Regions from separate parts of the Exiguobacterium sp. s189 genome, predicted to be linked through region 2. Evidence: riboswitches for the same ligand, from Rfam matches in the RefSeq annotation. Region 2 holds a riboswitch; each other region holds the start of a gene.
The links. Region 2 has a riboswitch for thiamine pyrophosphate ahead of thiT (energy-coupled thiamine transporter ThiT). Riboswitches for the same ligand answer to the same signal wherever they lie in the genome.
Positions count from the first base shown of each region.

Region 1: it holds a riboswitch for thiamine pyrophosphate, as region 2 does, so the genes downstream of both, thiW (energy coupling factor transporter S component ThiW) here and thiT (energy-coupled thiamine transporter ThiT) in region 2, are expected to answer to the same signal.
Region 3: it holds a riboswitch for thiamine pyrophosphate, as region 2 does, so the genes downstream of both, tenA (thiaminase II) here and thiT (energy-coupled thiamine transporter ThiT) in region 2, are expected to answer to the same signal.
Region 4: it holds a riboswitch for thiamine pyrophosphate, as region 2 does, so the genes downstream of both, KNO99_RS12040 (Ykof family thiamine-binding protein) here and thiT (energy-coupled thiamine transporter ThiT) in region 2, are expected to answer to the same signal.

Region 1 is NZ_JACSKM010000001.1:505,310-510,309, reverse strand. It holds gene KNO99_RS02650 (LTA synthase family protein) at 1-1,036, opposite strand, end outside; gene KNO99_RS02645 (VOC family protein) at 1,124-1,522, opposite strand; gene KNO99_RS02640 (VOC family protein) at 1,522-1,944, opposite strand; gene KNO99_RS02635 (GNAT family N-acetyltransferase) at 2,063-2,539, shown strand; gene thiW (energy coupling factor transporter S component ThiW) at 2,568-3,053, opposite strand; TPP riboswitch at 3,121-3,221, opposite strand; gene KNO99_RS02625 (hypothetical protein) at 3,269-4,009, opposite strand; gene KNO99_RS02620 (hypothetical protein) at 4,083-4,772, opposite strand; gene KNO99_RS02615 (AAA family ATPase) at 4,868-5,000, shown strand, end outside.
Region 2 is NZ_JACSKM010000002.1:293,686-298,685, reverse strand. It holds gene pknB (Stk1 family PASTA domain-containing Ser/Thr kinase) at 1-893, shown strand, start outside; gene rsgA (ribosome small subunit-dependent GTPase A) at 936-1,823, shown strand; gene rpe (ribulose-phosphate 3-epimerase) at 1,827-2,483, shown strand; TPP riboswitch at 2,504-2,604, shown strand; gene thiT (energy-coupled thiamine transporter ThiT) at 2,678-3,253, shown strand; gene KNO99_RS04315 (thiamine diphosphokinase) at 3,250-3,837, shown strand; gene rpmB (50S ribosomal protein L28) at 3,894-4,082, opposite strand; gene KNO99_RS04305 (Asp23/Gls24 family envelope stress response protein) at 4,335-4,697, shown strand; gene KNO99_RS04300 (DAK2 domain-containing protein) at 4,720-5,000, shown strand, end outside.
Region 3 is NZ_JACSKM010000001.1:463,275-468,274, forward strand. It holds gene thiD (bifunctional hydroxymethylpyrimidine kinase/phosphomethylpyrimidine kinase) at 1-540, opposite strand, end outside; gene thiM (hydroxyethylthiazole kinase) at 537-1,328, opposite strand; gene tenA (thiaminase II) at 1,325-1,999, opposite strand; TPP riboswitch at 2,088-2,192, opposite strand; gene KNO99_RS02350 (potassium channel family protein) at 2,319-2,723, shown strand; gene KNO99_RS02355 (hypothetical protein) at 2,731-2,883, opposite strand; gene KNO99_RS02360 (aminoglycoside 6-adenylyltransferase) at 2,934-3,761, opposite strand; gene KNO99_RS02365 (pentapeptide repeat-containing protein) at 3,758-4,360, opposite strand; gene KNO99_RS02370 (NUDIX hydrolase) at 4,416-4,865, shown strand; gene KNO99_RS02375 (YjjG family noncanonical pyrimidine nucleotidase) at 4,868-5,000, opposite strand, start outside.
Region 4 is NZ_JACSKM010000010.1:5,164-10,163, forward strand. It holds gene KNO99_RS12020 (class I SAM-dependent methyltransferase) at 1-199, opposite strand, end outside; gene KNO99_RS12025 (SMP-30/gluconolactonase/LRE family protein) at 348-1,229, shown strand; gene KNO99_RS12030 (hypothetical protein) at 1,242-1,508, shown strand; gene KNO99_RS12035 (GTP-binding protein) at 1,620-2,819, shown strand; TPP riboswitch at 2,879-2,979, shown strand; gene KNO99_RS12040 (Ykof family thiamine-binding protein) at 3,062-3,652, shown strand; gene KNO99_RS12045 (ECF transporter S component) at 3,645-4,220, shown strand; gene KNO99_RS12050 (ABC transporter ATP-binding protein) at 4,213-5,000, shown strand, end outside.

The DNA.
Region 1 (5,000 bases), on a different contig from region 2:
TGAACCCGATGTTGTCATAAAAATCATCCCGATTCCAAAAGTCTTTACGGAAGGAGTGCATGGCTGCCGTATCGTAGCCCGCCTCGTTCAAGTACTGTGAGAGTGCACTAAATTGATTTCCCGGGAAACGTGTGTACACCGAACCAGATTTGACAGGATAGAGTGATGTGTTCACGATGAACTCCGCATCGGACGTCCGCCCTTCATGCGTCTGATGATACACGTTTGGGAAATAGAGCATGTCACGGCGCAATCGATTTAAGTTCGGTGTCAATTCCTGTCCGTTGATCTGTTGGTCGATGACAGATGTTTGGAACGATTCGAGTTGTAGGACGATGACGTTCGTATCCGGACTCGAGGCACTTAATTCTTGATAAGAGAGTGCTTGGATTTGAGAACGCTCTTCGTCTGTCAGGGCTTCGTTCCATCCCATGGCACGTTCGACGCCTCGGGCGACATCCATCGCGTGATAGCCCCAAAAACCGAGATGATAATATTCACGCATATTCGAGATCGGGTCGTCTGCAATCCATTTTTCCCCGCGCTGATAACTGAGGGTGAGCGGAATCGTGAAGAGAAGAAATCCGAGAGTGAAGCCGGCGAGCGCCAATCGTCTTCCGTTCCGCTTCGCTTCACGGACAGGATGCCGTTTGATGTAACGTAAAATTAAACCGTAAATAATGAGGTCGATGAAGAAGAACGCATCAATCGGGCGGATGAGCGTCAAGAAGCCACCCCCGACATCTCCCATCTGTCCGATATCAGACAGTAAGGCGACAGATAATAAGTCTTCAAAATAGCGATAGTACCAGATGTCCGAGACGAGTAGGGTACTATGCAGGAACAGAGAAACGTATAAAATCCATCGGCGAATCGGGTAAGACACGGCAAGTGCCCAGCTCGTCAGGAGCAGAATCGTCGCCAAATTGATGAGGAAAAACGAGAAGTCGAACGCCGTCGCGGTCAACCAGCTAAAAAAGAAGAGCTTTGCCAGGGAGAGTGACAAGTAGCTCCAATAATCGAGATATTTGATCATGAACAACACATCCTTTTCATACCCATTCCCGATGAGACGAGTGAGGGAAACGTGAAGATGTGTCCAACAAAAAAGAGGCACAGGGCCTCAGTTAATCAGAAACGTATTACGCAGTTCGATGATGGTTCCTTCCGGTGCTTTCAATTTACTTAAATGACCGTCGACGACGAAATAGATGTTGCCACCGTGCTTCGGCAAGAACGTGACGCCTAGCTGTTCGAGTCGTGCGACTTCCGCTTCGAGATCATCCACATAGAGGGCGAAATGAACGGGACCGGCCGTATGTTTCGAGTAGTCTTGTAACGTTTCATCCGTTTTAGCAGTCTGGAGCTCGATATAAAAATCCCCGAGCTTGAGCCAACTATTGAAGTCACGCGTATGGAAGTTTGGCGATTCTTGGACGAGTTCAAAACCGAGTGCTTCGTAAAATGACTTCGATGCGGCATAATCTGGTGTTTGGATACAGATATGGTGAATTTGTTTCATTAAGACTTTCCTTTCGTTTGTAGGTTGTTCACGCGATCGCGATGGAACGGGGAAGTCACATCTTCCGAGATAAGACTGATCGTATGTCCATCCGGGTCCACTACGTCAAAGCAAGACATGCCTCCGAAATCGTGAAGCGGTGTCGCAATCAACCCTGCTTGTTCGAACGATTGATACGCGAAATGAATGTCTTCACAAATGACGTTGAAATATACATGGGCTTGTCCTGACGCATCTTTGAACGTTGTGGGTTGCGGTGACGAGGTTTGGATCAATCCGAGCTGAGTCGAACCGTCTGGTAGACACAAACCGATGCCTCCTTCCCAGCGACCAATTTCTTTGGCATCAAAATAAGTGGTATACCAGTGTAGGGACTGTTCGACATCTGATACGGGAATGAAGATACTTCCGATTCGGAACATATGATAACCTCCCTTTCTATTTCTAGTGTAGCGAATGCATGATCTTGAAGATACGGGGGAAGAAACTTTTTACGGGAGAAAGCGTATGAAAGAGAGAGAAAATCAATGAGGTGAAAGCATGAAAGGAAATGAAATCACGATTCAGCCGATTGATGCATTCAATCGAGAGGCAATCATTACTCTATCAGTGGACGAGAAACAGTCCCGATTCATCGAGACGAATGCCGAGTCGCTTCAAGAGATGGTCGAGGATACGAAATATAATTGGCAGAGCTATGCATTTTATGACGGTGAGCGACCGGTTGGCTTCATGATGGTCGGAGCAGAAAATCAGACAGAACGTTATGTGTGGCTCGATCGTTTCATGATGGATCAACACGAACAGGGGAAAGGCGTCGGGACGAAGTGTCTACGCACCGCAGTGGAATTTATCCAGACAGAGTACGATGTGGATGATATCATTCTGAGCCTCCATCAAGAGAATGAAGCCGCGAAACAATTTTATGCGAAGAACGGGTTTGTCGACAGCGGCTTAATCGATGAATCGAATGGCGAAGCAATCTGGGTCTTTCACACAAAAAACCGACCGTCATGAGTCGGTCGGATTCCTAAATCAAAATACGTTATTTGAGTGTGCTCGGTCGCAACTGTTTGACACGTGATAAGACGAGCCAACCGAGAAGCGCGCCTGTCAAACTAGAAGCAAGGAACGCTGGAATGAAGAAGAAGGCACCGAACGTCGAACCCATCAACAGTTTTGCGTACGGGACGGCAATCAACGAAGCGATAACCCCAGTCCCGATGATTTCTCCGAGAGCGGCCGCATAGACGCGGTTCGTGCGAACGAAGAACATACCAGCAAGAAATGCACCAATCATGCCACCGGGGAATGCGAGCAGTGACCCTGTGCCGGTCATGACGCGAATGAGTCCGGTCACGAAAGCGACGAGAACGGCTCCGATTGGGCCGACGGTAACTCCGGCAATCACGTTCACCATATGTTGAATCGGATAAGCGCGGGCGACACCTGTGGGAATCGAGATGAACATTGAGCCTACGACGGCGATGGCGACGAGCATTGCCATCCAAGTGAGTTGTTGAATACGCATGAATAGTCTCCTTTCAAAAATAAAAACGCCACGTTTCCAGATGGAAAAATGGCGTGGACATACAGAGACGTATCCCAAGCCACTTCCCTACGCTGGTATGAGCCAGATCAGGTTCGAAGGGTCCGGCACAAATGCCGTCTCAGCCCGAAGGCTCCCCTAGTGGTCGTTTATTGACTTGAGTATAGCATAACTAAAATCGGAAAGAAGGGACGGAATTATCCCTCATTCTTGGCTAATAGGTCCTCATAGTCCTTCTCGTTCCAAAAGAGCGGTGAGATGGATTCGGGACCTTTTAATATTTCTCCATCTTGATCATATACGATGGCATATCCGTTCTCGACATCGAACACGAACAAGTCGGCAGTGACTTCGGTCACGCCATTGCCGGCGATAATCACATCGTCGATTGGTTCCCGTGCCAGTTCGACACCCGCTTCATCGAGTTCGACGAGGAGGGCTGACGTGTACGCATGGCGGTCATAGACGGATTGAAATTCATCCTGCGTAAGGATGACGTCGGTAGGCGGGGCACTCGTTCCAAATTTTCGATTCTCTATCTCTTCGACATACTGAAGGAAAGACTCCTCTTGCCAAAACAGCGGAGCGACCGATTCGGAACCGTTAATCAACGTCCCGTTCTGACTGTCGAATACCGTGGCATACGTCCCGTCATCGAGTTTGAACGGATAAATATCTGCATATGTGTGCTCAAGCCCGTTTCCGGCAATGATGACGCGTTCAAACGTCTCGCGGAACGGTTTGATGCCTTGTTGTTCGAGCGCAGCGAGGAGCGGTTGTGTTTGTTCATATTGGTCATAGACGTCTTTAAAGTCTTCGCGCGTCCATTCAGTGATGGGTTCATCGGTTGATTCGATCGGGATCGGATTGTCTGCCACCGTATCCGTACAACCTGTGAGTAAAAGTGCACCTAATCCGAATATCGCCCATCGTCTCATGATTTCATCCCCTTAACTGACATTTTCCACCATTTTATCATTCATGAATGAAAAGTAGAACCTGTGCACATTCTCACTCGGGGTGAGGACGTGTCGCGTAGTGATCGAGTGTGCTCTTAAAGTGGAGTGTGTCTTCTTCAGAAATCGTCACGCCTGAGGATGTTCCGTAGCGGACCGCATGATAAACGGACGGGTTCATCGGTAAATCGATGCGTTGGAACCACTCTTGCAGTGTCTCATGAGCACGCAATCGCTTGACTGGTACGAGAGATTGGTTGAATGTGATCAGTGCATCGCGAATCGGGACGTTCGTGAACGCTGTGAGCGTCGAAACGGAAGAAGCGTTCTTGTTTAGTAGCGATTCGACAAGCGGGTCTATGCTTGAATCAACATGATCTCGTGCGCGCGCCAAACGTTGCTTTCGTTTTCGATAGACATAAAAACCGAGCAAACAGAATGCAATCAAAGCGACCAATAAACCGAGATTTCGTCGTGTGGACTCTCCAGAGCCCGTAAATCTCTCAAGAGGTTTTATTTTTCCTTTTCGAGGATCCAATTCAAACGGGTAATCTGCTTTGGATTCACCGATTAAAATTCCATCCTCATCCGATAGGAGATCAGTCGGGGGACTGTTATTTTCCTCGACGGGGATCGTTTCCGGGTTGTAGAGCCATTCGAATACACTCGTTGCAACCATCATCATCGTAAAGGTGACGAGGAGTGTAGCGGCAATCATGAGAAAAAACTTGTTCGTCCAGCGCAAGAAGTTACCTCCTTTTTGAATGTTCAGACTATTTGTTGTTTATCTTACCATAAAAAGGTAAAGTTTGAGTAAGACAAAAAAATGGAGGTCATTTTATGGGCATGGAACAGGTCATCAAACAGTTGAACGAGGTGTATTTAGGCAAAGAGGATGTCGTACGTCTCTGTTGTACGGCGTTACTCGCGGAAGGACATATTCTCTTAGAAGATGTTCCAGGTACGGGGAAAA
Region 2 (5,000 bases):
CCGATGAGATGTCTCGTTCCGTCGTGCCGGATGTCGTCGGCATGAGTATCGGGGATGCGACGACAGAGCTTGAAGCTTCCGGGTTTGTCGTCGAAGTGACAGAACGGGCGAGCGATGATATTGCGGAGGGTGAGGTCATTTCGCAAAACCCGCAAGAAGGACGTAAGCCAAAACGCGGAACGACCGTGACGATTGTCGTATCGGCCGGAAAAGAGACGGTCGAAATGCCGAACGTAGAAGGTCTTTCGCAAACTGCTGCGGAACGTATGTTGAAAGACTTAGCATTCAGCGACCTTGAAATTAAAACAGAAGCTTCTGAAACGGTGAATAGCGGAGACGTGATTTCCCAATCGGTCGACCCAGGTGAAGAGGTCGTTCCTTCAGAGGTGACGGTCACACTCGTCGTGTCGACAGGAAGCAACAAAGTAGAACTATCGAACCTTGCAGGATATACATTCGACGAAGCATCCATTTATGCTGAACAGAACAAACTGAAAATCGTGAAGCGGGATGAATTTTCGACAAGTGTTCCAAAAGGTCAAATCATCCGTCAACTTCCGACAGCTGGGACAGCAGTCGACCCGGGAACGGAGCTCACGGTCATCGTATCGGAAGGTGTTGAACCGACTGATGTTTCGATTGAACGTGAAGTGACCGTAGAAGTCGAACAACCGGACAAAGACAAGAAGCCGAAGACGGTCGAAGTCGTGATTCGTACGGTTGACGCACGTGGTGAGATTGAGGTGCTTCGTGATCAAATCACAGAGACGACAACGTATTCGTATACGCTCGTCATTGCCCCTGACGAAGTCGGGACGGCGACGATTGAAGTCGATGGTGAGATTGTCCGAACAGATTCAGTCACATATGCACAAGCTGAAGAGGCACAATAAAGAGGTGACGGTGTCGTCACCTCTTTTTTAAAGGAGGTAGTCATAATGAAAGGAACAATCATTCGCCTTCAAGGCGGGTTTTACGATGTGATGACCGAGACGAATCAAGAGATTCGTTGTCGGGCCAGAGGAAACTTTCGAAAGCGCAACATCTCACCGGTCGTCGGCGATGATGTGGTGATTCAAGATCAAGAAGATGGGACCGGCTATATTTTAGAGGTGGAAGAGCGTCAAAACCACCTCGTTCGCCCGCCGATTGCCAATATCGATCAGGCGTTCCTCCTCTTTTCAGTAAAAGAACCGGCGTTTTCGTATCATTTACTCGATCGTTTCCTCGTCCTCATCGAGTCAAAGCAAATTCATCCGATCATCGTCTTGACGAAGATGGACTTGCTCGATGAACATGAAGTCGAGCCGATACAAGAAGCGATTGCACGTTACCGGGCCATCGGATATGACGTGATTGAGACATCGACGGAGCATGCTCACGGAGTGGATGAAGTGCGCGGTCTTTTCAAAGAGAAGACGAGTGTCTTCGCCGGTCAGACCGGTGTCGGAAAAAGTTCGTTACTTAACGCTGTCGCGCCAGAGCTCGAGTTGGCGACAGGGGAAATCTCTAAATCACTCGGTCGAGGAAAGCATACGACGCGTCACGTGACGTTAATTCAATTAGCGGACGGTCTTGTTGCCGACACACCTGGATTTTCAAGCTTGGAGTTTCCTCAAGAACTTGAGGCAGATGAACTCAGATGGTGCTTCCCTGATTTCGTGGAACGCCATGACGATTGTAAGTTCCGCGGATGTGCTCACCTGAATGAACCGGGATGTGCCATCAAACAAGCCGTTGAAAATGGTGAAATCGCTTCAACAAGGTACGAGAATTATGTTACCTTTATGGAGGAGTTAAACGATCGAAAACGGAGGTATTGACAGATGATTAAAATTGCACCATCTATTTTAGCGGCCGACTTTGCCAATTTGGAGGCGGAAGTGAAAGCTGTCCAAGAAGCGGGAGCGGACTATATCCATTTTGACGTCATGGACGGACAGTTCGTGCCGAACATCTCGATTGGTCTGCCGGTCCTCGCAAGCTTGCGTAAAAAATCAGACATGGTCCTCGATGTGCATTTGATGATTGACCAACCGGAACGTTATGTCGAAGACTTCGTGAAAGCGGGTGCGGACATCGTGACCGTTCACGTGGAAGCGACGAACCATTTGCATCGCGTCTTGCAACAAATCAAAGCGGCTGGCGCAAAATGCGGAGTCGTCTTGAACCCGCATACACCGCTCTCGACGATTGAGCACGTGCTTGCGGACGTCGACATGGTATTGCTCATGACCGTCAACCCAGGGTTCGGGGGACAAGCCTTCATCGAATCGGTCGTACCGAAAATTTCAGCACTCAGTCAGCTCCGCCAAGACCGTCAGCTTGATTTCGAGATTGAAATCGATGGTGGTGTCAACGCGGAAACGGCAAAATATTGCATCGACGCAGGGGCTGATGTCCTTGTTGCGGGATCAGCCATCTATAATCAACCAGATTATAAAGCAGCCATCGATAGCATTCGTGGCGCATCTCGTGTATAATCGACGATAGAACAACAAGATAGAGTCGCAAGGGGTGTCACATGATGTGGCTGAGAGGCATACGCTAACCCTTTGAACCTGTTCCGTTCACACGGACGTAGGGATGTGGCGAAAATGCACGTTGCGAATCCAAGCAGCATGGCGTTTACGTCATGCTGCTTTTTGTCGTTCAACCAAATAAAGGAGGAAGAAAGATGAAATCACGTTTCAAATTACAAGCGCTCATTGAAATTTCATTGTTTGCAGCGCTCGGGCTCATTTTTGATTTGCTCATTCCATACCGTTTGCCACAAGGGGGATCCATCAGTTTAGCGATGCTCCCGATCTTTGTGATGGCATTCCGCCACGGATTAAAAGGTGGTCTCGCGACAGGTGCCCTCGTTGGGACACTTCAACTCTTGTTCGGTGCCTATATTTTCACGCCTGTACAATTCCTGCTCGACTATACGGTCGCTTATGGTCTCGTCGGAATGGCTGGAGTGTTCGCGGGGCGTGTGAAGCAAGCTGCGAGCAACGGGGCGACGAAGACGCTTGCCACTTATTTAGTACTCGGGGCGCTCCTTGGTTCGATGTTACGATACGCGGCGCACGTCATCTCGGGAATTGTCTTCTTTGCTGAATATGCAGAAGGTCCGGTCGTTGCCTATTCACTAGGCTATAATGCTACGTATATGGCACCATCCTTTGTCATCTCAGCCATCGTGTTGGTGCTCCTCTTCACGACAGCACCACGTTTCACGCGTGTGGCGACACGGGATCTCCGTCAATGAATATATTGATCGTCGCGGCGAGTCCGGAACCCATTCCGGACTTACCGCGTGATGCCGATTTTGTCATCGGTGTCGATGGTGGATATCAAAGATTATTAGATGAAGGGATCATGCCAGACGTCGTGGTCGGGGACTTTGATTCGTTTAAAGGACTACCGCCTGAGGAGGCGCTACGCTATCCTTCGGAGAAAGACGTGACGGACTTAGAGATTGCATTAGCGTTCGCGAGAGAACGCGGGGCGACACGGATGGATGTATACGGTGGCTTAGGCGGACGCATCGATATGACGTTTGCGAACGTCGGCTTACTTGAAGCGTATCCGGAGATGGTTCTTCACGGAGATGGTCAAACGGTTTATCTCGTGAGAACAGGTAGCGAGGTCATTATGAAGCGAGACGGGCACTATCTTTCCTTCATGCCTTGGAAGACGGCCACGATCTCGATTGAAGGTGTCAAGTATCCACTCGACCATCATGAGGTCAAGAGTGGGGAGGCGTTGACGATTTCGAATGAATGGACCGAAGCGTCTGCCCGATTGACGGTCCATCAAGGAATGGTTCTCGTCATGATCATTAAAAAATAAGCAAAAAAAATCCCATCGGCGAATGCCGCTGGGATTTATTCGTTCGTGTATAAGTATTATACGCGTTCAACGAGACCTGATTTAAGTGCGCGAGCTGAAACCCAAACGCGTTTCGGTTTACCGTCAACGAGAATACGAACTTTTTGTACGTTTACACCCCAAGTGCGTTTTGTCTTGTTGAGTGCGTGCGAACGGTTGTTACCTGATTTAGGTGATTTACCTGTTACGTAGCATTTACGTGCCATGCGTTTCCCCTCCTTTTTTATGTGGGTTCGTCCTAATAGACACTCGTTTATATTAGCACGGCTTTTTTCCCGATGCAACTAGAAAATCGTACCATGACAAGAAAAAAACTTGACATTACTCTCAAGGATTTGAATAATGAATGAGGTTATCGCGTTAATTGACCGAGTTTCTGGAGCAGGTTCTTTTAATAACTAGGTACTTATTGTAGAATGTACATTAGGAATCATTCCGAATAAAGGAGGCTACTCCATATGGCAATTGAAATGAAGACAACATATGGCAATATTGACATCACAAGTGACGTCATCGCGACACTCGCAGGTGGTGCGGCGATGGAATGCTTCGGTGTGGTCGGCATGGCTTCACAAGCACAATTGAAAGACGGCATTGCTGAATTGTTAAAACGTGAAAATTACGCGCGTGGTGTCGTCGTACGTCAAGAAGACGAAGACGTACATATCGACATGCACATCATTGTAAGCTACGGAACGAAGGTATCTGAAGTTGCATACAACGTGCAGAGCCGAGTGAAGTATACGCTTGGAGAAACTTTAGGATTAAACGTTTCGTCGGTAAATATATTCGTTCAAGGCGTTCGTCTGACGAATGACTGACGAAAACGGAGGAGGATTTGGTGTGGGTTTAAAACGTTTAGATGGATTGGCGCTCTCAAACATGATCGCGAACGGAGCGGCCAACTTGAGCCAAAACGCAGATTATGTGGATTCGCTTAACGTCTTCCCGGTTCCAGACGGAGATACGGGAACGAACATGAACTTGACGATGACGTCGGGTGCGAAAGAAGTAGCAGCGATGAACTCATCAGATATCGCAGAGGTGTCATCGAAGTTTGCTCGTGGACTACTTATGGGAGCACGTGGAAACTCAGGCGTTATTTTAAGTCAGTTGTTCCGTGG
Region 3 (5,000 bases), on a different contig from region 2:
ACCTTCCATATGCCCACCTTTGATGATGACGACTTCGACTCCGAGTGCACGAATCAATTGAGCGGCCTTCATCTGATCTGCCTCTGTTCGAATCTCGATTCCGGCCAATACCTCTGCCTCAGGGATATTTGGCGTCACGACCGTCGCATACTGCAACAGCTTCGTCCGAAGTGCCTCGATTGCACTAACTTGCAACAAAGAAGCGCCCCCTTTCGCCACCATGACAGGATCGACGACGACGTGTTGGAAACGATGACGTTCAAGTGCTGCGGCTACCGCTTCAATCCGCTCCGCATCTACCAACATGCCGGTCTTACATGCTGTAATCTGAAAGTCATTGGCCACTGCATCGATTTGCCGAGTGATCATTTCCGGGGAAATTGCTTCAATCCCGTGCACGCCGAGTGTATTCTGGGCTGTGATGGCGGTAAGTACACTTGTCCCGAACGCACCGAGCTCTTGAAACGTTTTTAAGTCGGCTTGAATACCAGCTCCGCCCCCTGAATCAGATCCTGCAATCGTCAAGACTTGTGGTCTCATGAGGTCGACACCTCGATTCGATTCGTCGGGATTGTATATTGCGTCAATTGATGGAGGGCATTTAAAAAGTGAATCGGAAAATCTCCTGGTCCTTCTGCCCGTTCACTCGCCAACTCCCCGCAATAGGCATATCCTGATACGGCTGTCACCGTCGCCTTGAGGGCATTCTTTTCGACCGCTAGACATGCTCCGACGACCGCACTGAGTAAGCATCCCGTACCGGTCGTATCGGTCATTCGTTTCGTCCCACCATGAACTTCTATGACGACACTTCCGTCGCTGACCATATCTTCTTTTCCGGTCACGGCCACGACACATCCATATCGTTTCGCCGCTTCGAGTGCCAATTGATTTGGTTCATACGCCCCGTCACCCGCATCCACACCTCGCGCTGTCCAATCAACGCCAATCAATGTGGCAATTTCTCCTGCATTTCCACGAATGACCGATACACGGACGTGGCGAAGGATCCGCTCGACGACATCTCGGCGGAACGATGTCGCCCCGACTCCGACCGGATCGAGCACGACCGGACACCCCGCTTCATTTGCAGCTTGTCCTGCACGAATCATCGTCGCTTCCGTCATCGTCCCAAGTGTCCCGATGTTTAACACGAGCGCATCGCTCACAAACGTCATCTCTGCCACTTCTTCAATCGCATCTGCCATGACGGGAGAGGCACCGATGGCGAGCAGTCCATTCGCCGAAAAGTTGGCGACAACCGTGTTTGTGATGTTGTGAATCAACGGTTCCTGCTTTCGAATCTCACTCCAAATTTCATGTCTCATTGGTTGACCTCCTGTGACAACGTCCAAGATTCGAGCGTCCATGCCATTTCCCAGAAGGCGACTTCGTAATAGCAACTCTTCAAGAAGAGTTTTGTGTAACGAAGCCGTTCTTCTTCTGTCGCTTGTCCAGCCAATTCATCCAACCGATCAATCTGTTCTTCCACTAACTCACGGAACCACTCCGAACCGTACGTCGCAATCCAAGCTGAATAAATCGGATGGTCGGGTCGTTTATCTTTTAAGCGTTCACCGATTTCGTAATACACCCAATAACACGGAAGGATTGACGCCAATACGTCACCGAGTGTCGGTCCTGCCTGTTGCATATGAAGCGCATACGCGTAAGCGGTCGGTGCCGGCTCGAATGTCGCCAGTTCAACATCCGTCACGTTGAGCATCGTAAAGAACTCACGATGAAGTGAGAGTTCCGCCTCGATCGTGTGTAAGGCATGTGTCAAAAAGCGACTCGATAGTTCCATTGTCGGTGCGAGCGTCGCCCCTTTGGCCTGCACTTTTGAGAATTGATTCAAGTAATACGAATCTTGCATGACGTAATGTCTAAACTTTTTCTCATCGAGTGTTCCTTCTCCGAGTGAACGGACGAACGGATGATGAAAGCTTGCTTCAAACAATCCATCCGCTTCCTGACGTAAGTGATCTGTAAATTTCATAACAACTCCCCCTTATAACAGATAAAAAGACGCCGCCTCCCATAACGGAAGCGGCGTCTCGAACAGTCATATCTAGGTGAAGCCATATGAGTCGTCTCGCCCACTTCCCTACGCTAGCGTGAACTAGATCAGGTTCGAAGGGTCTGGACCTTGTCCATCTCAGCCGCGTGACGCGACTCCCCTAGTGGCAAACATTATGAAATTCAGTCGTCTTCGACCACATTCTATCAATCTTTTCATCAATTGCAAACCTTTTCCGATTCTGTTTCTCATTTTCTGCTTCGGGAATGGGTAAGTGAATCTATTGTGCGAAAGGGAGATGTTCAGATTGAATCCGATTTTACTAATCATTGCGTTACTTTTCATCAGTTTGAACGTATTTTGGTTTTTCAAACGTCAAACATACAAGCAAACAGGATTTGACGGGAGATTGTTCGCTCAGTTGTTCGTTAGCCTATTTGGAGTCATGTTAGGATTCACATTGATTTATTATGCTTTGTCTCGTGATTCAGTCATTCTTGTGACTTCACTCGAATCCATGAATACCGTTGAACCGACTTGGGAAAACCTCCTGTATTTCAGCGGGGTCACTTTATTATCAATCGGATTTGGTGATTTGTTGCCGATTGGTTTGACCCGATTATTCGCCATCATCGAAGGCGCCATCGGCATTTTGTTACCGAGTGCCTTCTTCATCAAATCGATGTATCAAAAAGACAAGTGAACATGTCCTAGCGCCCCGTGATGAGTAAGAACATATTAAATGCGACGAGACCAAGGGGAAGCATCGCGACCAAAATGATCGGCCATTTCTTTAAACGAATGCCGACAAAGAGGACAAGACTTCCGACTAAAAGGGCAATAAATGTCGTATATGGGTTCATGAAAAAACGCTCCTTTCTCTATAAGGAGCGTTTCCCGGCTCACGGCCTCATTAATCGTTCGAATGTCGAAGTGTTGCACATGCGGCACGGACGCGTCTGGCTTCTTCTTCCCGGAAGACGAAATCACCTTGTTCCGCGACACGTTGTGCACAAAAGAAGAAGAGTGATTGCAGGCGATCATGCGTGTCTTCGATTGCGCTCAGCTCAGCCGAGGCATACGTCGCCGTGAGCATCTCCCACAATTCTTCTGGCAAGTGGTCGCGCATCCCGTCGCCCGACTTCCCGAGATTCACAGAAAAGTTCGTCGCATAGCCGATATTCCATTGCATCATCTGACGGAGCATATTTCGCATGATGTCGAGATGATCGAGCGCGTATAACACCTGGTGTCGTTTGATTCCTTTGACAACATAGAGTGACACCCACCAAAATTCATTCCAACAAGACGCATACTCATCAGCAGACGGGCGTGTCACACGGTATGTGTCGTCTGACGGTGTCACACTCGGATGATCATCTCGGTCGAACATAATCTGACTGAGCGAATCGGCTTCGAGCATGGTTTCAAGTTGATCCACACTTCGAATCGTCAAATCAATACGGTGTCCGTCTACATATTGCACTAAAAACGTCACATGTCGTTCGGGATCAGACGTTTCAGGTGTCTGCATGATCAAGACTTCTCCAAACATATCGATCCATGAGCGATCGGTCGCAACCGCTTTTACATCTTCTACGTAAAAAGTGAGGTCGACATCCTGATACGCGTCCGCTTGTACATTCGGATTGACGAGCGAGCCGTTCAAGACGACCGTTCGGATGTATTCACGTTCTTTTGCGAACGCAATCAACTGTTCAATCATTTGTTCCGGTTTCATTCTATAATCGCCCCCAATGAGCGCGCGACTTGGATTGCCTGCATCGCGTCTAGTTTTGTTTGTTGTAAGGTCACGTTCGAAAAATCAACCCCGTCGACAAATGCTCCTCTGAAGTCGGCACCACGGCACACCGCATGTTGAAGTGTCGCCCGTGACAAGTCCGCCTGATGCCAAACCGTCTCGGTCAAATCAGCACCGTATAGGTCCGCCTCAACCAAACGAACGTGGGACCAATCCATTTTCTTAAGAGACACGTGACGAAGGTTGACGAATGACCAGTCCCCTTCTGTGACATGGACGCCCTCGAACTGGCTCTCCTCAAAGGAAGACCCCGTCATTTTACATTGCTCAAACTCACTCGTGAACAAATTGGCACCATGGAACTGACAGTTCAAAAATGAGCTGCCGACATGATGGGACGCATTCCATTTCGAATCGGTAAAATCACAGTTGATGAACTGACAGCGTTCCGTTTGTAGTTCCGTCGCATCGACGTATGTGAAGCGACAGTTCTCGAACGTGACGTGTGACAGCTCTTCGTCACGGAGTGTCACGTCGCGGAAATCTTCGTCTCGATATTGCGTATGTGGTTGAAACATAATATCCCTCCTTCAGGTATACTAGAACATATGACAAAGATTGGAAGTGATATAGATGGACCTCGTATTCCCGACTGAACAAGGCGTCTTCAATTACCGCGTCGCCGGTATTTTCGTGAAAGACGGACACGTATTGATTCACCGAAATATCCGAGATGACTTTTGGGCACTGCCTGGTGGTCGCGTGACGCTCGGTGAAGAAGCCGCAACCGCCCTCGCACGCGAGCTACATGAAGAATTGGATATGCGCGTGACCGATACCACGTTCGCCTTCGTCCACGAGAACTTGTTTACCTACAACGACCAACCGTTTCATGAAATCGGTCTCTATTTTTATGTAGACGGTGACCTCCCGCTCCAAGAAGGAGACTTTTACGGACCTGAAGGAGACCACCTCATCTATCGTTGGCAAAAACTTGACCGTCTTCGAGAGGTCACGCTCTATCCAGAAGTACTCGCACAACTACCGAATCGTTTGCCGTCTCATTCACTCAATCCGGCTTGAACTTAGAGAAGCGATTTCAACTCGTTTAAATGTCGAATCTCGTACGTCGACTCCATCGTCGCAGCCACTTCATTCGGATTGAACCAACATGTATCTAGGCCGTACATCCGCCCACCTGCGATGTCTGCCGTGACT
Region 4 (5,000 bases), on a different contig from region 2:
CTACTTTCGAAGCGTCCCACATCTCGACGTCGAAGCCGAGCGTGGCGAGCCAGACTGCGTTTCGCCCTTCCCCCTCAGCGATGGCCAATACATGTTTTCCTTCAATTTGATGAGACGTGATCCATTCGCGTAAAAACTCGTTCGGCTCTGTTCCATACACATAAGCCTCCGAGCTAAATCGTTCATCCCATTTAGACAAGACATTCACTTCCTCTCTACTTTTCTTTCACTATAGCAAATCGAACGGACGACGGTGAAAATCCATCACGATTTTCTGAATTCATGCATAGTCGAGATGGGAGAAGGGAATAGATTTCTGAACTAATGGATAGAGTGGAGGCTAAGTAATGAAGAGAGTAGATGCGTCGTTATGGATTCGGGTACGAAATACGCTTGGTGAAGGTCCTTGTTGGGATGCTGAGTTAAAGCGTTTTTATTGGGTAGATATCGAAGGTCATACGTTATGGTGGTATGACGAGCGAGAAGACGAGATTTCTTCATTCGAGGTCGGAAAACAGGTCGGTTTTGTCATTCCAAAAGTGACAGACGGTGTCGTCCTTGGATTGAAAGATGGAATCTATGAATGGGATGAAATTAATCGAGACCTAAATAAGATTGTCGAGTTGGATGACCCTGATGGTCGATTACGTTTCAATGATGGGAAAGCTGATCCATATGGTCGTATTTTTGCAGGTACGCTCCATCTTGAGGATGAAGAAAACCAAGCGACATTGTATCGAGTCGATCGAGATGGAACGACAACATCACTCATGGATGAATTGACACTTTCGAACGGGTTGACATGGTCGCCTGACCATTCCGTTTTTTATCATATCGATACACCGACTGAAAAAATTCGGAAATATGATTTTGATTTGAAGTCAGGTACGTTATCAAATGGAAAGGTCGTCATCGATTTCGCGGACGAGGATGGCTTCCCGGATGGTATGACATCAGATACGGAAGGATGTTTATGGATTGCACATTATGCTGGTGGACGAGTGTCACGTTGGGACCCATCGACAGGTAAAAAATTATTGGAAGTGCATGTTCCTGCGCCGAATGTCACTTCATGCGCCTTTATCGGGGATGGGCTGAATCGATTAGCCATCACGACGGCTCGTGAAGGAATGGATGAGGAGGCGCTTGCCGAATATCCGGATGCGGGATCGGTATTTATTATCGACACAGAAGTGAAAGGGATGCCATTGTATCGTTTCGGTCGCTGAGGAGGAAATACGATGGTGAAACGACTGTTGGTTCGAGCAGGTATTGGGTTGGCAGTTGCTGCAGCAGTTAAGATGGGGATTCAAAAGATCCAAGAAAACCGAGCGCGTGAAGAAGATCATTCGTACCTCGACCCGAAGTGGGATGAGGTGCCGAGCGTCGATTCAGACAAAGATGAGGATGAAGTCGGATTGACTCAACTCGACTCGATTTATCGGGCTGAATGGCAGGCGAACGCTTATCCGCGCTCGGAAGCCGAAAGAAGGGCACTTGAAGAATAAATTCCCACATATTCAAAAACACGTCGTTGGACGTGTTTTTTTGTTGACAAAAAGATGTTCCCATTCCATTATATAAAGAGTAATCATTACGATTTAAATGGAGGATATATCATGAAACGAATTCCAATTACGGTACTCTCGGGGTATCTTGGTAGCGGCAAGACGACGCTGCTTAACCACATCTTACATAACCGGGATCACAAGAAATATGCCGTCATCGTGAACGATATGAGTGAACTGAATATCGATGAGAAGTTGATCGAGCAGGGAGGATTCTCCCGGACCGATGAAAAATTAGTCGAACTTTCGAACGGATGTATCTGTTGCACGCTTCGCGAAGATTTGTTGACAGCCGTCTATGAATTAACGAAAGATCGTGAGCTCGACGGCATCATCATCGAGTCTTCTGGTATCTCTGAGCCGATTCCTGTTGCGCAGACGTTCACGTATGCCGATGACGCGCTCGGAATCGATTTGACGAGCCGTGTCTATATCGATGCGATGGTCACGGTCGTTGATGCGTACCGCTTCTTCAAAGATTTCAATTCCGGTGAATCGCTTATGGAACGCCAACAAGCCGTCGATACAGGTGACGTACGTGAAGTCGTCGACCTTCTCGTCGACCAAGTCGAGTTTGCGGACATCATCGTATTGAACAAGGCGGACAGGGTATCTGAAGAAGAACTGCAGGAAATGAAGGGCTTACTGAAAACGCTCAATCCGAGTGCTAAGTTGTTGACGTCGACCTACTCGAATGTGGCGTTAGATGACCTGCTTGACGTCCGGTTGTTCAATTTTGACCAAGCGATGCGCGCTGCAGGTTGGATTCAAGAACTCGAGTCGGAAGAACATACGCCGGAAACGGAAGAGTATGGCATCAGCTCGTTCGTTTACCGTCGGCGTCGACCATTCCATCCTGAGCGTTTGATGAATTGGATGGAACATTACCCTGAAGAAATCGTTCGTGCCAAAGGTTTCTTGTGGATTGCGACACGAAACGACCTTGCTTGTCTGTTTTCACAAGCTGGGTATGCATCAACGCTCGAACATGCGGGGCGTTGGTTAGCGACACTTCCGGAGAGCGAACGAGAGGCTATGTTTGCAACCGAACCGGAACTGCGCGAAGACTACATCGAACCGTACGGAGACCGACAGAACGAATTGGTCCTCATCGGTCAACGAATGGACCGTGAGACGGTCGAGCGGTCACTTGACGCTTGCTTGTTGACGGATGAGGAGATGGAAGCATCGTGGGATTCGTTCCATGACCCGCTCCCTGGTACAGGTCAATTCGTCACATATTCAGATTGACCGTTTACAAAGCTTCGAAACATCGCTATACTGTGACTGCATAAGTAACCGCATATTAATGACTGCACTAGGGGTGCTTCGGCTGAGATGAGAGCATGGCTCCGATCCCTTATAACTCGATCCAGATAATACTGGCGTGAGGAAGTGCGGCACTTTCTCTATGCAAGTTTGTATAGATTTTGCTGCTGCATTCTCATGAATGCGGCTTTTTTTATGCAAACACATTTAGAGGGGGAAATAGAATGAATGAATCATGTGGTACGAGTCCGATTGTCGGGTTTCGATTCACACTAAGCCCGATGACAGACGATTTTGTCGGGACAATCAAAGGTGCACTAAAACGAACGGATCTGTCAGGTGTGTGGAGACATACGGATGATGTGTCTACGGTCATCCGTGGACAAGTCGAGCACGTGTTTGACGTCGCTCGAACGGTGTTGAGTCTTGCTTCGGAGGAAGGAAAGCACGTCTCGATGAGCGGAACGTTCTCTGTCGGTTGTCCGGGAGATTCGACGGGAGACGAGGCACTCGAGGCTCCGAGCGAACCATCAAACAGTGCATCAAGAGACCAGTATGTGTCTTCGCAGTTCGCACTCTATCCGATGGGTGCTGACAATTATATGGAGCTTATCTATGAGGAAATCGAGCAAGCAAAACAGGCTGGTGTCTATAACGAGTCGATGCATTATGCATCAGGCATCCACGGAAACTTAGATGACGTGTTCTCATACTACGAGGCGGCCTTTAAGCGGACGCGCGAAAAGAACCGACATGTTGTCATGACGGTGACGTTCAGCGTAAATAGTCCGTCACATGGAGGGCGACATGCTTAAATCGTGGAAATTGAAAGAAGTCGTCCTCGTCTCCGTATTATCTGTTGTCTTCGCGGTCGTCTATTTATTGTTCGTTCATATCGGTAACTTGTGGGCAGGGTTGATCGGTCCCATCGCCTACGAGTGGATCTTTGGCATCTGGTTTATCGTATCGATTATCTCGGCATACATCATTCGTAAACCGGGGGCAGCATTCATCTCAGAAGTGATGGCCGCAACGATTGAGATGTTGATTGGCAATGCCATTGGACCGCGCATCATCTTGGTCGGCATCGTACAAGGTTTAGGGGCAGAAGCCGTCTTTGCGATGACGGGCTATAGACGTTATGAGCTATGGGTTCTCATGCTGGCCGGATTTGGGTCGGCTGTCACGAGTTTCGTCTATACATATTTCATGAGTGGCTTCGCGATGTTAGAGCCAGGCTATGTGGCGACGATGTTCGGGCTGAGAGCCGTCAGTGGGATGGTCATCGCTGGAATCGGTGGGAAGTTGCTCAGTGACCTATTGCTGAAGACAGGATCACTTCGCGGTTATGCGATTTCACGAAGTGGGAACGTCCATGGTTGAGACAGAGTCACTTCATTTTCGATTCCCAGAGAGTTCTGAGGCGATTCTTAAGGATGTCACGGTATCGGTTCGGCAAGGTCGTACGATGTTATCTGGAGCGAGTGGGAGCGGGAAATCGACGCTTCTCGCGCTATTCAACCGTCTCTATCCGGAGAATTGTGACGGAATCCTTGATGGTAGACTCGAACTACTTGGACGATCATACGACGACTATGCACCTGGCGAGATCAATCAGCAGGTCGGAACGGTGTTTCAAGACCCGGATACGCAATTTGTCATGGAGCGGGTGGAAGAAGAACTGATTTTCACACTTGAGAACTTGTCGGCACCTGTCTCAGACATCGAGCAACGCGTAACGGAAATCCTCGAATCGTTACAGTTGAGTGATTATCGAAACCGCAAAATCGATTCGTTGTCAGGCGGACAGAAACAGCGGATCGCTGTCGCTTGCGCTTTAGTCGGAAGGCCTCAGTGGCTTCTGCTCGATGAACCATTGACGCATCTAGACCCAGTGACCGCAGAAGAATTTGTAAAATGGCTCGACAAGATGAAAGACCTGAATGTCATTGTCGTGGAGCATCGTCCCCATCTATGGGGAGATTACTTTGACTGGCATATTGAGTTAGAGCGAGGGTGTGTCGTTAGGCATGAATCATTCCGTCCGGTCGAGGATTTTGCATTCGTGAAGTCGAACGCGTCACTCTCAGCTATTCAACGCTACAAGGTTAAAGAGGTCAGACGTGATTCGTTTCAGCTCAACGAGACGATGCTCCACGTCCG